One region of the Pantoea alhagi genome, then DNA from elsewhere that is predicted to be linked to it. Evidence: predicted binding sites of a transcription regulator. Region 1 holds the regulator's gene; the other holds the start of a gene.
The links. Region 1 encodes CRP, which controls carbon source genes, mostly activating them, when cyclic AMP is high. Its sites were predicted from a motif close to ATGTGANNNNNNTCACAT; they were not measured.

Region 2: B1H58_RS17300 (sugar transporter) is a predicted target of CRP. The motif match lies at 4,150-4,167, and genes of this name have one in related genera.

Annotation. Positions count from the first base shown of each region.
Region 1 is NZ_CP019706.1:1,210,471-1,217,717, forward strand. It holds gene B1H58_RS05745 (LacI family DNA-binding transcriptional regulator) at 1-62, shown strand, start outside; gene B1H58_RS05750 (LysE family translocator) at 63-665, opposite strand; gene B1H58_RS05755 (hydrolase) at 745-1,734, shown strand; gene B1H58_RS05760 (YheU family protein) at 1,738-1,959, shown strand; gene B1H58_RS05765 (phosphoribulokinase) at 2,083-2,952, shown strand; gene crp (cAMP-activated global transcriptional regulator CRP) at 3,268-3,900, shown strand; gene B1H58_RS05775 (YccS/YhfK family putative transporter) at 3,963-6,038, shown strand; gene argD (bifunctional acetylornithine/succinyldiaminopimelate transaminase) at 6,068-7,247, opposite strand, start outside.
Region 2 is NZ_CP019706.1:3,658,969-3,666,215, forward strand. It holds gene rhaB (rhamnulokinase) at 1-431, shown strand, start outside; gene B1H58_RS17285 (L-rhamnose isomerase) at 428-1,684, shown strand; gene rhaD (rhamnulose-1-phosphate aldolase) at 1,696-2,538, shown strand; gene rhaM (L-rhamnose mutarotase) at 2,528-2,842, shown strand; gene B1H58_RS17300 (sugar transporter) at 2,915-4,096, opposite strand; gene B1H58_RS17305 (hypothetical protein) at 4,338-4,658, opposite strand; gene B1H58_RS17310 (MFS transporter) at 4,954-6,375, opposite strand; gene B1H58_RS17315 (helix-turn-helix transcriptional regulator) at 6,492-7,247, shown strand, end outside.

The DNA of each region.
Region 1 (7,247 bases):
CGCTGGCACCACAGGTTCATGAGCGGCTCCCCTGTGAGCTGGTGGTACGCGCCTCCAGCTAATCAGTGCCATATCAACAGTACACAGGCGGCAGTCAGCACGCCCATCGTCAAATTAAAAATTTTCCATGCGCGGCGGCTACGCAGCAGACGGCCTATCAGGGTGCCGAAGCCAAGCCAAAGAATGCCAGCGACCAGATTAACCAGCGCCATACCAATGCTGATAGCCACAACTGAACTGCGATAGGCTTCACCTGCCAGGCTAAAGCTGGCCACGGCCCCCAACGCCATTAACCAGGCTTTGGGATTAACCAACTGCAGCAGTCCTCCCTGCCATAAAGGCATGGGACGAGGCGGCGCTTCACCCATCTCAATTTTTTCATAGGCCGCCGTTGCAATTTTCCACGCCAGCCACAGCAGATAGAGACTACCCACAATTTTCAAAAACAGATGCAGAGAGGGGTAAACCAGAATCAGCCCGCCCACGCCAAATGCCACCAGCAACAGCATAAGCTGCATACCGAGCATAATTCCTGCCATTAAGGGGAGCGAACGCAGAAAACCAAAATTGGCGCCGGCCGTGGTCAATAGCGTATTATTTGGCCCTGGCGTAATCGCCGCCACCCAAAGAAAACCAAGCATCGATAAAAACAGACTGAGTTCCATAAAATGGGTGCTCCTCACCCGGTAAAATGTTAACCCGTTTAAACTAACAGTGCGCCTGAATGCGTACAAGCGTGAAACGATGAGCTTTGATCACAGTCAGGAATCCTTTATTCCCCTGAAAGGACTGCATAATCCCCATCTGCAAACGGTGCTGCCGCGTCTGTTTCGCCGCCGGATCTCTTTACGCCCTCACTGGCAGCGTCTGGATCTGCCGGACGGCGATTTTATCGATCTTGCATGGAGCGAAGATCCTATGCAGGCGCGGCATAAACCGCGTGCGGTGTTGTTTCACGGACTGGAAGGAAGCTTCCATAGCCCCTATGCGCACGGCCTGCTGCAGGTGTGGCAACAGCGCGGCTGGCTGGGCGTGGTGATGCACTTTCGCGGCTGCAGCGGCGTGCCTAACCGCATGGGGCGTATTTATCACTCCGGCGAAACCGGGGATGCCAGCTACTTTTTACGCTGGCTGCGAACCACTCTGGGCCATGCGCCGACCGTGGCTGTCGGCGTGTCGCTGGGCGGAAACATGCTGGCCTGTTTGCTGGGCCAACAGGGCGATGATTGTCCGCTGGATGCCGCCGTTACGGTTTCGGCGCCGCTAATGCTGGAACCGTGCAGCGCCAAACTTGAGCAGGGATTTTCCCGCGTCTATCAGCGTTATCTGTTAAGCCAGCTCAAGCTCAACGCCCGCCGCAAACTACAGGCCTGGCCCGGCACGCTGCCGGTAGATCTGTTGCAGCTTAACGCGTTAAAGCGCCTGCGTGACTTTGATGATGCCATCACCGCCCGCGCCCACGGTTTTGCCGATGCCGGTGACTATTACCGACGGGCCAGCGCCATGCCGCTGCTGCCCGGCATACGTAAGCCGCTGTTAATTATCCATGCGCAGGACGATCCCTTTATGACCGATGAGGTGATCCCTGATATGGCGCGATTACCTGCTAACATTGAATATCAACTAACGGAATATGGTGGCCATGTCGGCTTTGTCGGCGGCACGTTACGTCGCCCGCAAATGTGGCTGGAGCAGCGTATTCCTCAATGGCTATCACCTTATCTGGATAACTAAGCTGTGATTATTCCCTGGCAAGATCTCTCCCCGGAAACCCTGGATAACCTGATTGAAGGTTTTGTACTGCGCGAAGGCACGGATTATGGCGAGCAGGAGCGCTCCCTGTCGGAAAAGGTGGAAGATGTCCGACGTCAGCTGAAAAGCGGCGAAGCCGTGCTGGTCTGGTCGGAACTGCATGAAACGGTCAATATTATGCCGCGCGGTCAGTTTCGCGAAGGATAGTGATGCGGTCAGCTCTGTGCGGCTCGTCACATTAACGTGGTCTGGCGGGCCTGCCCGATGATGACACCTCTGACCGAAACGTGATAACAATGCTCATCGCCCGATTTAATCCAGAGAGTATTTATGTCAGCCAGACATCCGATCATCGCGGTGACCGGCTCCAGCGGAGCGGGAACCACCACCACCAGCCTTGCCTTTCGTAAGATTTTTCAGCAGCTTAATCTGCATGCCGCTGAACTGGAGGGTGACAGTTTCCATCGCTATACGCGCCCGGAAATGGATATGGCGATCCGCAAAGCCCGCGATTTGGGGCGTCATATCAGTTACTTCGGACCAGAAGCCAACGACTTTGGCCTGCTTGAGCAAACCTTTGTTGAATATGGCGAAAATGGCCGTGGCCAGTCACGTAAATACCTGCATACCTATGATGAGGCGGTGCCGTGGAATCAGGTGCCAGGTACCTTTACGCCGTGGCAGCCGTTGCCGGAGCCAACGGATGTGTTGTTTTATGAAGGACTGCACGGCGGCGTGGTGACGCAGCAGCATAACGTGGCAGAAAAAGTGGATTTGCTGGTTGGCGTGGTGCCCATCGTGAATCTGGAGTGGATCCAGAAGCTGGTGCGCGATACCAGCGAGCGCGGCCATTCCCGCGAAGCGGTGATGGATTCCGTGGTGCGCTCAATGGAAGATTATATTAATTACATTACGCCACAGTTCTCACGTACCCATCTTAACTTCCAGCGCGTACCCACCATAGATACCTCAAACCCTTTTGCCGCACGTGCTATTCCTTCGCTGGATGAAAGCTTTGTGGTGATTCATTTTCGCGGGCTGGAAGATATCGATTTCCCCTACCTGCTTGCGATGCTGCAGGGCTCCTTTATTTCTCATATTAATACGCTGGTGGTGCCGGGCGGAAAAATGGGACTGGCGATGGAGCTGATTATGCTGCCGCTGGTGAAACGCCTGATAGAAGGCAAAAAAATCGAATAAGAGGCATGCCACTCTCTCTTGCCCGGCCCCTGATAAGTAAGCAAATTGTCAGCCGGGGCGTTCATCAGCTAAACGGCAATTGTCCGATTCAGCACAAGCTGAAGCGAGACAACAGGAGACAGTAAGATAAAGCTGTGCTACAAACAAAGCTGTAATATTTTCGTTCTATGAAACGAAAACGGGACGACGGCACGCCTTGAGGCCTCGCAGTTGCCCGTATAAATTTCCAGCAGGAAACGCTTGAAGATTTCAACGCCTGACAGGGAAAACTGCCCCCTGTATTTAGGGCACGATTACAACAGAGGATAATAGCGAATGGTTCTCGGCAAACCGCAAACAGACCCTACACTCGAATGGTTCCTGTCACATTGCCATATTCACAAATATCCATCAAAAAGCACATTGATTCATCAGGGTGAAAAGGCCGAGACGCTCTATTACATCGTAAAAGGTGCGGTTGCGGTACTGATCAAAGATGAAGAAGGCAAAGAGATGATTCTTTCCTATCTTAATCAGGGTGATTTCATTGGCGAGCTTGGCCTGTTTGAAGAAGGCCAGGAACGCAGTGCATGGGTACGCGCGAAAACCGCCTGTGAAGTGGCTGAAATTTCGTATAAAAAATTCCGTCAGCTGATTCAGGTTAATCCTGACATTCTGATGCGTCTCTCTTCCCAGATGGCTCGTCGCCTGCAGGTGACTTCAGAGAAAGTAGGCAATTTAGCTTTCCTTGACGTGACCGGCCGTATTGCACAGACGCTGCTCAACCTTGCTAAACAGCCGGATGCGATGACGCACCCGGACGGGATGCAAATCAAGATTACCCGTCAGGAGATCGGCCAGATCGTCGGCTGCTCACGCGAGACGGTGGGCCGTATTTTGAAAATGCTGGAAGATCAAAACCTGATCTCCGCTCACGGTAAAACAATTGTCGTTTACGGCACCCGTTAAGCTACTCTGAAGACACGGCGTGGTGCCTGGCATCACGCCGTGTCTGTTTTGGTGATGTAGCGATGTGGCGGAGAATTATTTATCATCCCGAAGTGAACTATGCCCTGCGTCAGACGCTGGTGCTCTGTTTACCGGTGGCCTTTGGCTGGCTACTGGGGGATTTGCAAAAAGGATTGCTCTTCTCGCTGGTTCCCGCCTGCTGCAATATTGCCGGACTCGATACCCCACACCGCCGCTTCTTTAAACGCCTGATCACAGGCGGCTCGCTGTTCGCACTCAGCAGTTTTCTTCTTCAGTGGCTATCGCTACAGCAGGTGCCCCTGCCCGCGACGCTGTTTGTCATGGCGTTAGTGCTGGGCGTAACCGGCGAAATCGGCCCGCTTCATGCACGTCTGCTGCCAGCTTCCTTAATTGCCGCTATTTTTACGCTCGGCCTGGTGGGCAATATGCCGATCTGGGGGCCGCCGTTGCTCTATATCGGCGGTACATTCTGGTACGGGCTGTTTAACTGGTTCTGGTTCCGGCTGTGGAAAGAGCAGCCGATGCGGGAGACGCTCAGCCTGCTCTATCGCGAACTGGCGGATTACTGCGAAGCCAAATATACCCTGCTGACGCAGCTTACTAATCCGGAAAAAGCCTTGCCCCCGTTGCTGGCGCGCCAGCAAAAGGTGGTTGATCTGATTAACACCTGTTATCAGCAAATGCATATGCTGGCCGCTAACCGCGATCATAACCATCGACGCCTGACGCGTGCTTTTCAGGTGGCACTCGATCTGCAGGAGCATATTGCCGTTAGTCTGCATCAGCCGGAAGAGGTGCAAAAGCTGGTAGAGCGAAGCCATGCGGAAGCGGTTATCCGCTGGAACGCGCAAACCATCGCCGTACGGCTGCGCGAGCTGGCGGACGACATGCTTTATCACCGGCTGCCATCACGTTTCACCATGGAAAAACCGCTGCTGGGACTGGAGAAAATTGCGCGTCGGCATCCGGAGAATCCGGTCGGCCACTTCTGTTATTACCATTTCAGCCGCATCGCCCGCGTGCTGCGTACCCAGCGCCCTCTTTATCGTCGCGATCTTATGGCCGATCGCCAGCGTCGGCTGCCGCTGCTTTCCGCGCTGCGCAGCTATCTGTCATTTAAATCTTCCGCTCTGCGTACCGCGGCACGCTTTGCGGTGATGCTGGTATTCGGCAGCGTACTGGCGCTGGCGTTCAACGTACCGAAACCCTGGTGGATCTTAATGACCATCATGTTCGTCAGTCAGAATGGCTACAGCGCAACGCGTGTGCGTATCCAGCACCGCGCGCTTGGCACGCTGGCAGGGCTGATTATCGCCGCTGCAGCCCTGCGTCTTGCGGTACCGGAATCGCTGGTGCTGTTAATCATGCTGATCATTACCTTAGTCAGCTATCTGTTTATCCGTAAATATTACGGCTGGGCAACCATCGGTTTTACCGTGACCGCCGTTTATTCATTACAGCTGCTGTCGTTAAACGGCGCGCATTTCCTGTTGCCGCGTCTGATGGATACGCTGATGGGATGCTGCATCGCTTTTGGCGGCATGGTCTGGCTGTGGCCGCAGTGGCAAAGCGGGCTACTGCGGCAGAATGCGCATGATGCACTGGAAGCGTATCAGGATGCTTTACGGATGCTGCTGGGGAGCGAGGCATCACCGCAGAAGCTTGCCTGGCAGCGGGTACGCGTTAATCAGGCGCATAATGCGCTGTTTAACTCCCTGAGCCAGGCGATGCAGGAGCCAGCGTTTAATACCCGCTATCTGAACGATATGAAACTTTGGGTCACGCACAGCCAGTTTATCGTTGAGCATATCAATGCAATGACTATTCTGGCCCGTGAGCACACCATGCTGACGCCTGCGCTGGCGCAAAGTTATCTGCAGTCGTGTGAAATTGCACTGCAGCGCTGTCAGCAGCGGCTGGCATATGACGGGCCGGGACAGGATACCAATATTCTGCAAGGAGAAGCAGAGAACCAGGAAGGGCCGATGACCATTATGGAGCGTCATGTAAAGCGTATCCTTGAGCACCTTTCAGTGATGCATACTATCTCATCTCTGGCATGGAGCCAGCGGCCGCACCACGGTAAATGGCTGGTACGCCGCCTGCGTAAAGGATAAGCGCGCCCTGACATCGGGCGCGCCCTGAATCATGCGGGTTTTAATACTTTTTCGGCAGCCCTGGCCAGACGCGCCATGCCATCACCAATATCCGCCAGCGGGATCACCAGCGAAGGCGCAAAGCGCAGAACATCGGTACCCGCCGTTAAAATCATCAGGCCTTCCGCAGCGGCGGCATTAAGAATATCGCGCGCTTTGCCCTTATGCTGCGGCTGAAGCTCCGCCCCGATCAGCAACCCTTTGCCACGGATCTCGCTGAAGAGATCCAGTTTGGCGTTGATGGCTTCCAGCGCCTCAATAAAGCGCTGACGGCGTTGCTCAATGCCATCCAGCACCGAAGGAGTATTAATCACATCCAGCGCCGCTTCCGCTACTGCGCAGGCCAGCGGATTACCGCCATAGGTGGTACCGTGTACGCCAGGCGTCATCGCCGAGGCGATCTCATTAGTGGTCAGCATCGCACTAATGGGGAAGCCGCCGCCCAGCGCTTTCGCTGAGGTCAGAATATCGGGCTGCACGCCATAATGCTGATAGGCAAACAGCTTACCACTGCGCCCCATCCCACTCTGGACCTCATCCAGTACCAGCAGCGCCTGATATTGATCGCACAGCTGGCGCAGCCCCTGCATAAATTCCTGCGTGGCGGGCATAACGCCACCCTCGCCCTGAATCGGCTCAACCACAATGGCACAGGTGTGATCGTCGATCACTGCCTTCACCGCCTCAAGATCGTTAAAAGGTACGTGGACGATATCGGCCGGTTTGGGTCCAAAACCATCAGAGTATTTCGGCTGCCCGCCGACGGAAACGGTAAACAGCGTGCGGCCATGAAACGCGTTATGGAATGCGATAATTTTACTTTTATAAGGGCTATGGCGCGTGGAAGCATAGTAGCGCGCCAGTTTGAAGGCGGCCTCGTTGGCTTCAGCCCCTGAGTTCGCAAAGAAAACGCGCTCGGCAAAAGTCGCGTCAATCAGCTTGCTGGCAAGACGCAGCGCGGGTTCATTAGTGAAAACGTTGCTGGTATGCCACAGCATTTCTCCCTGAGTTTTCAGCGCCTCTACCAGCGCCGGATGGCAGTGGCCCAGCGCGGTTACGGCAATGCCGGCGGTAAAATCGATATATTCTTTGCCCTGCTGATCCCACACCCGGCTGCCTTTGCCTTTTACCGGCACAAACTGTGCTGGTGCATAAACCGGCAATATAACC
Region 2 (7,247 bases), 1.8 Mb from region 1:
AAATTCAGGATGCCTGCGTAGAGCAGGCGATGCCGGTACCGCACAGTCCGGTAGCGCTGGCGCGCTGCATTTTCGATAGTCTGGCGCTGCTCTATCGGCAGGTCAGCGAGGAGCTGGCCGCGCTGCGCGGCACCGCTTTTACCCGTCTGCATATTGTGGGCGGCGGCAGCCAGAATCCGTTGTTAAATCAGCTCTGCGCCAATGCCTGCCAGTTGCCGATAAGCGTTGGCCCTGTTGAGGCCTCAACGCTGGGCAACATCGGCAGCCAGCTGATTGCTCACGGCGAAATGGCGGATGTTAACGCCTTCCGCCGCTGCGTTGCTCAGAATTTTCCTTCTCATCTTATTCAACCTCTCTCAGACAGCGCGCTAACCGACGGCTGGTCGCGTTTTCAGGCGCTGAAACAACCGCGTAAGGAACTATGCTTATGACCAGGCTTACAGAACAGGCTTTTGAACTGGCGAAACAGCGCTATGCTGATAACGGCGTCGATGTCGAAGCCGCAATGGAGCAGCTGGATACCATCCCGGTATCCATGCATTGCTGGCAGGGGGACGACGTACGCGGTTTTGAAAATCCGCAGGGCGCGCTGACCGGCGGTATTCAGGCCACCGGTAACTATCCGGGCCGTGCGCGTAACGCCTCTGAGTTGCGGGCGGATGTTGATGTGGCACTGGGGCTGATCCCCGGCCCAAAACGCTTTAACCTGCACGCTATTTATCTGGAAAGCGACGGGCCGGTGGAGCGTAATGAGATCGAACCGCAGCACTTCGCAAACTGGGTGAGCTGGGCGAAAGAGCGTCAGCTGGGACTGGACTTCAACCCAACCTGTTTCTCCCATCCGCTGAGCGCTGACGGCTTTACGCTATCGCATGCGGATGAGCGCATTCGTCAGTTCTGGATCGATCACTGCAAAGCAAGCCGCAACGTTTCCGCCTGGTTCGGCGAACAGCTGGGTACGCCCTCGGTGATGAATATCTGGGTGCCGGACGGCATGAAAGATGTAACCGTGGATCGTCTGGCTCCGCGTCAGCGGCTGATGCAGGCGCTGGATGAGGTGCTGAGCGAAAAGCTGAATCCGGCCCATCATATCGATGCTGTCGAGAGCAAGCTGTTCGGCATCGGGGCAGAGAGCTATACCGTGGGCTCTAATGAGTTTTACCTGGGCTACGCCACCAGTCGCCAGACCGCGCTGACGCTGGACGCTGGCCATTTCCATCCTACCGAAATGATCTCCGACAAAATCTCCACCGTTATGCTCTATGTGCCGCGTCTGTTGCTGCACGTCAGCCGCCCGGTGCGCTGGGACAGCGATCATGTGGTGCTGCTGGATGATGAAACCCAGGCGATAGCGCATGAAATTGTGCGTCAGAAGCTGTTCGATAAGGTGCACATCGGCCTCGATTTTTTTGATGCCTCGATCAACCGCATCGCCGCCTGGGTTATCGGGACGCGTAATGCCAAAAAAGCGCTGCTGCGTGCGCTGCTGGAGCCAACCGGGAAGCTACGCGCCATTGAAGCTGCCGGTGATTACACGGCACGCCTGGCGTTGCTGGAAGAGCAAAAATCACTGCCGTGGCAGGCGGTATGGGAAAGTTACTGTCTGCGCCACGGTGTGCCGGTGGATGCTGGCTGGCTGCGCAACGTGCGCGATTATGAAGAGCAGATCCTCAGTCAACGGTAAGGATGATACTTATGCAATCGATTCTTTCTTCCTGGTTTGTTCAGGGAATGGTAAAAGCCACCAGTGACATGTGGTTAAAAGGCTGGGATGAGCGCAACGGCGGTAATATCACCCTGCGCCTGCTGCCGGAAGAGGTAGCCGCATTCCAGCACGATTTCGTGGCTGAACCACGCTGCATTGAACTGAGCCGGGCGGCACCGGGGCTGGCCAATGACTGGTTTATCGTGACCGGTTCCGGCAAGTTTTTTCGCAACGTGCAGCTCGATCCTGCTGACTCTCTGGCGCTGCTGCAGGTGGATGATAAAGGCCTCTCCTGTAAAATTCACTGGGGGCTGGTGAACGGTGGCGTGCCAACTTCCGAGCTGGCCTCTCATTTCCAGTCGCACAGCGTGCGCAAGCAGCTTACCAACGGTGCCGATCGGGTGATTATGCACTGCCATGCCACCAACTTTATGGCGCTGAGCTATGTTGTGGAGCTGGATCCGGCGCGCTTTACCCGCCTCCTGTGGGAAGGCAGCACTGAATGTCTGGTGGTTTTCCCGGATGGCGTTGGCATTGTGCCCTGGATGGTGCCGGGCACCGATGAAATAGGCGATGCCACCGCTAAACAGATGCAGTCGCACAGCCTGGTGATGTGGCCTTTTCACGGTATTTTCGGCGCAGGGCCGACGCTGGATGAAACCTTCGGCCTGATCGATACTGCTGAGAAATCGTCAGAAGTGCTGGTAAAGGTTATCTCTATGGGGGGCCTGCGCCAGAGCATTACCACTGAACAACTGGTGGCGCTGGGTAAACGCTTTAACGTTAATCCCTGGCAGGCCGCACTGGATACGGGACCGGCCCATGTTGCGTAAAGCCTTTGTGATGCAGGTTTATCCGGACTGCCATGAAACCTATCAGCAGCGCCATTCGCCTGTCTGGCCTGAGCTGGAGCAGACGCTAAAGGCGCATGGGGCGCATCACTACAGCATTTATCTGGATGAGCAGCGCAGCCTTTTGTTTGCCTGTGTAGAAATTGAATCGGAAGAACGCTGGGAAGCGATAGCGCAGACTGAAATCTGCCAGCGCTGGTGGGCATCGATGCGTGAGCTTATGCCCTCAAATGCAGATAATAGTCCGGTAAGCCAGCCGCTGAAGCCCGTATTTTATCTGGAGTAGCGGGCAGGTTAAAACCTCGCACGACGTTAAACGAGCGTAATAATTAAGGGGCCGAATGGCCCCTTAATTTATTTAACCGTTGCTGCGCAGCTGAGGATAGCGCCGGAAAATAAAGATGCACCAGAACAGCGCCAGCAGGCCAAGGATAGCGCCGACATTGCCGACATCTGCCATTTTGAAATGCAGGCTGACCTGATTACCTAACAGCGCACCTGCGCCTATGCCGATGTTATAGATGCCGGAAAAAAGCGACATCGCCACATCGGTAGCGTCAGGAGCCAGCGACAGCACGCGTACCTGCATCGCCAGGCCAATGGTCATCATGCCCATCCCCCAGACCACACAGAGCACGGAAACCGCAACCGGATGAACCGCTGCGAACAGCAACAGCCCCATGCACAATGTAATCAGTCCGATGGCGCTCAGCAGTAGTGCGGAAGGGAATCTGTTGCCCAGCAGGCTAAAGATAATGCTGCCAACAATGCCCGCCGTGCCAAAAATCAACAGCAGGAAAGTGGTAAAGTTTTCCCCCTGTGAGGCAATCACCTGCATAAAGGGTTCGATATAGCTGTAAGCGGTATAATGTGCGGTGACCACCAGCGTAACCAGCAGATACATGCCGACCAGCGCCGGACGTCTGAACAGCATCGGCACGCTACTGAGCGAGCCGGTATGCTCACTTGGCAGCTTCGGCAGCAGCTTGATCAACATCAACATCAGTACCAACGCCGACGCGCCGATCATACCGAAGGTAATACGCCAGCCAAGATACTGGCCGATAATGCGTCCAATCGGCACGCCCAACACCATCGCCAGTGCGGTGCCGGTAGCCAGCATGCTGAGCGCCTGGGTCTTCTTGCCGGCAGGGGCAACGCGGATCGCCAGCGAGGCGGTAATCGACCAGAAGATAGCGTGTGCCAGTGCAATACCAATGCGTGACAGTACCAGTACCGGGAAACTCCAGGCCAGCAGCGACAGGATATGGCTCAGGGTAAACAGCAGGAAAAGTACAGTCAGTAACAGACGGCGCTCTATATTGCGTGTCGCCAGCATAAGCGGGAGCGACATCAATGCCACTACCCAGGCATAGATGGTCAACATAATGCCTACTTCAGGCGTTTCCATGGAAAATGACGCGGCGATATCAGAAAGCAGACCCACCGGCACAAATTCGGTGGTGTTGAATATAAAAGCTGCGACAGCCAGTAGAACAACGCGTAGCCAGGCCGTTTTACGGGAAACAGATGTTTGCATAGGAATAAATGGATGCCAGACGTGTTAACAGAATTGATGATTTCATCACCAAAAGGTGATTTACATCACATTTAATCACTATTGTGGTCGATTTATAGCAAGAGTGAAACAGTGCGATAAAAAAATATCCTTACAAACGTCCGTCTGACCTGAAAGGGCGCGGCGGCAGGACATTCGACTCTGGCAATCTGAAGGGATTCAGTGGCACCAGAGCCTGACGCTATGTGTGTAATCTGCAATGTTAGCAGGAAGAGAGTGAAGTAATAGATGTATGATTTTTATGGGATTGTTTTTTCTTTTTTGGCAGAGGGCAGCAGTTTTTGCATCCTTCAGCGCGGGCGTAATACTTTTTTGCCTGCTTAATCGCATCAAGCGGCGCATAGAAAGTGCCTAAGAAAAAGCGATCGTTTTCAGGCGCGAGCGAAGCACAGTGGGCGGAATGAACCCGATAAATACCTGACGAGCCTGCCTTGATATTAACGTAATAAAACTTCCCCATGATGCGCTCTCTGTTGATGAAATATTTTGCAACATGGTTATTTAATATAGTGCGTTTTTTCAAAAAGCCCAGTAAAAACAAAAACAGCGTTGGCAGGATGCTAAAAAAATAGCGACAGGCGTTTTTGTATTTATAAAAAGTCTTTAATAAACAGGATGTTAATTTTATTGAGCGTAACTGGATGGGTAGTAAAAAGAAAAGTGAGACGGTAATTTTTATGTGAAGAGTATTAACGTCAAATTAATTGAATGACACCTGTTAATATTTTTCAATATTTATGAGTGGTTGCTTTTTGTTAATATTTCATTAGCGATTATCCGATCAATAATAATAAAAGACCGGATAATCCATCCTGGTACTATCTGGTGGTTCTGGCTGTCTGACAGGAAGCGACAAAGGTGCGTTTTGAACCTAAGGTGCGCAGCACCAGAACCAACATCAGCAGCCATTCCGCTGCCAGCGTAGCCAGCACCGCCTGTTGATAATCTCCCTGCTGCAACATTTGCGTAAACAGCGAGCCCAGCGCCATAGGGCCCATACCAAATGCAGCCTGTTGCACCGTTGACAGGGTAGCACTACCGGCTCCGGCATAATCTGTAGGGACGTCAGCCATGCCAATACGGTAAAACGTGCTGACAATAAGCGCCTGACCACCGCCAATAATCGCTGTTGCGGGTATCAGGGTGAAGATATTTACCGTTGCCCAGCCGTAGTAAAAGGTTGCCATTAATAACAATAAGCCGCTCATCTGTATAACGCAGCCCAGCAGCAGGGTATGGCGTTTACCCAGCTTTTCCACAATCCGCGTCGAACTGATGGAAACGATAAAGTAGGTCGCGCCTAAAGCAATAAAAGCGTTGCCGGATGAGAAAGCGCTCATACCAATGCCTGACTGCAGCGTGAGTGCGACCGCAAACATAAAACCGCTCCAGCAGCTAAAAAACAGCACTGCCAGGCTGATGCCGAAACGCATACTGGGCAAGCGCAACAGCACCGGGGGCAGCAACGGCGCGCCGCCACGCTTCTCCAGCGCGATTTCTGTTCGCCACAGCTGTATCAGCAGCAGCGGGAACAGCATCAACAGCAACAGGCACGGCCATGACCAGTGCAGCACCGGCCCGAGCGCCAGCGCCACCATCAAACTGCCGGTTGCGCCCGCCAGCAGCAGCGTTCCGGCTTTATCGATCGGCAACGGCTGAGCATTGCGGGTTTCAGGGATAAAACGCCGTGCGGTCAATAAGATCAGCAGGCAAACCGGCAGGTTGATCAAAAATACGCTGCGCCAGCCGTAACCGGCAATATTTGCGCCGATCAAAAAGCCACCCAGCACCTGACCGATAATAAAGGCCAGCCCGCCAATGCCTCCATACAGACCAATCGCCCGCGCATGCTCGCGTCCCTGCAGTGTAACGTGCAGCGTGGCCAGAATTTGCGGCACCACCAGCGCTGCGCCAATGCCCTGAAGCGCGCGCGCCAGCAGCAGCGTATTAACATTGTTTGCCAGGCCACACAGCAGCGAGGCCAGAGCAAATAGCCAAACGCCGCTGATAAACAGGCGACGGCGGCCAAAGTTATCGCCCAGGCGGCTACCCATCGCCAGACAAACGGCAAAGGCGATGCCATAAATCGCGACAATCAATGCCAGCTCAATGGCGGTTGCGTGCAGGCTGGCGGCCATCGCATCCAGCGCAACGTTAACAATGGAGAAATCAATCATTGGCAGCAGCTGACCGGCGAGCAAAACCATCAGGCCGGCTTTTCTTAACGTTGTCGTGTTCATAACGCTTCTCTTGTTTTTGTTACAGGTGGGGCTTAGCATCAACCATTGATTAAACGGGTACCAGTTTTTGCTTATCATGGTATTAATGCTACCAGCCTGAGCAGGGAGAAGAGAAAATGCCAAACGCAAGCCGTGCGGAAACGCCGGAAAAATCGGGCAGCCGCCTGTTAGGCGACTTTTTGCGGAGCCGGCGTGAAAGTCTCGATCCGGTGCGGCTTGGCCTGCCGCGTATGCGCCATCGCCGTACGCCGGGCCTGCGTCGGGAAGAGGTGGCGCAGTTGGCTGATGTCGGTGTAACCTGGTACACCTGGCTGGAGCAGGGCAGAGAGATTAAAGCTTCAGCTAAAACCCTTTCCGCCATCGCGGCAGCGTTACAGTGTAACGAAGCGGAAACGCAGCATCTGTTTCGCCTTGCCGGGCAGGTGTATCCGGCGTCTCAGGCTGCTAAAGCCTGCGCCAAATTGTCGGCCCATACGCGCATTATGCTGGACAGCCTGAATCCGCTGCCCGCCGTGGTGCAAAACCAGCGCTTTGATATTATGGGGCACAATCAGGCCTGGGCGCGCCTGATGAATGTTGATGTGGAAACCCTGCCACAAGAGCAACGCAACTGTATGTGGCTGGCGTTTAACCATGCTGGCTGGCGCAGCGCTGTCGCCGACTGGGAAGAGGTGATGCCGCATATGGTGGCAATGTTTCGGGCACAAATGGGCGAGCACCTGGGCGATCCGCACTGGGAAGATTTTCTGGAACGGCTGCTAACCAGCTCAGCCGAATTTCGCGACACCTGGCAACGCTATGAGCTACGCAGCATTGAAAACCGGGTGAAATATTTTTCTCATCCGCAGGCCGGCAGGCTGGCGCTGCGGCAG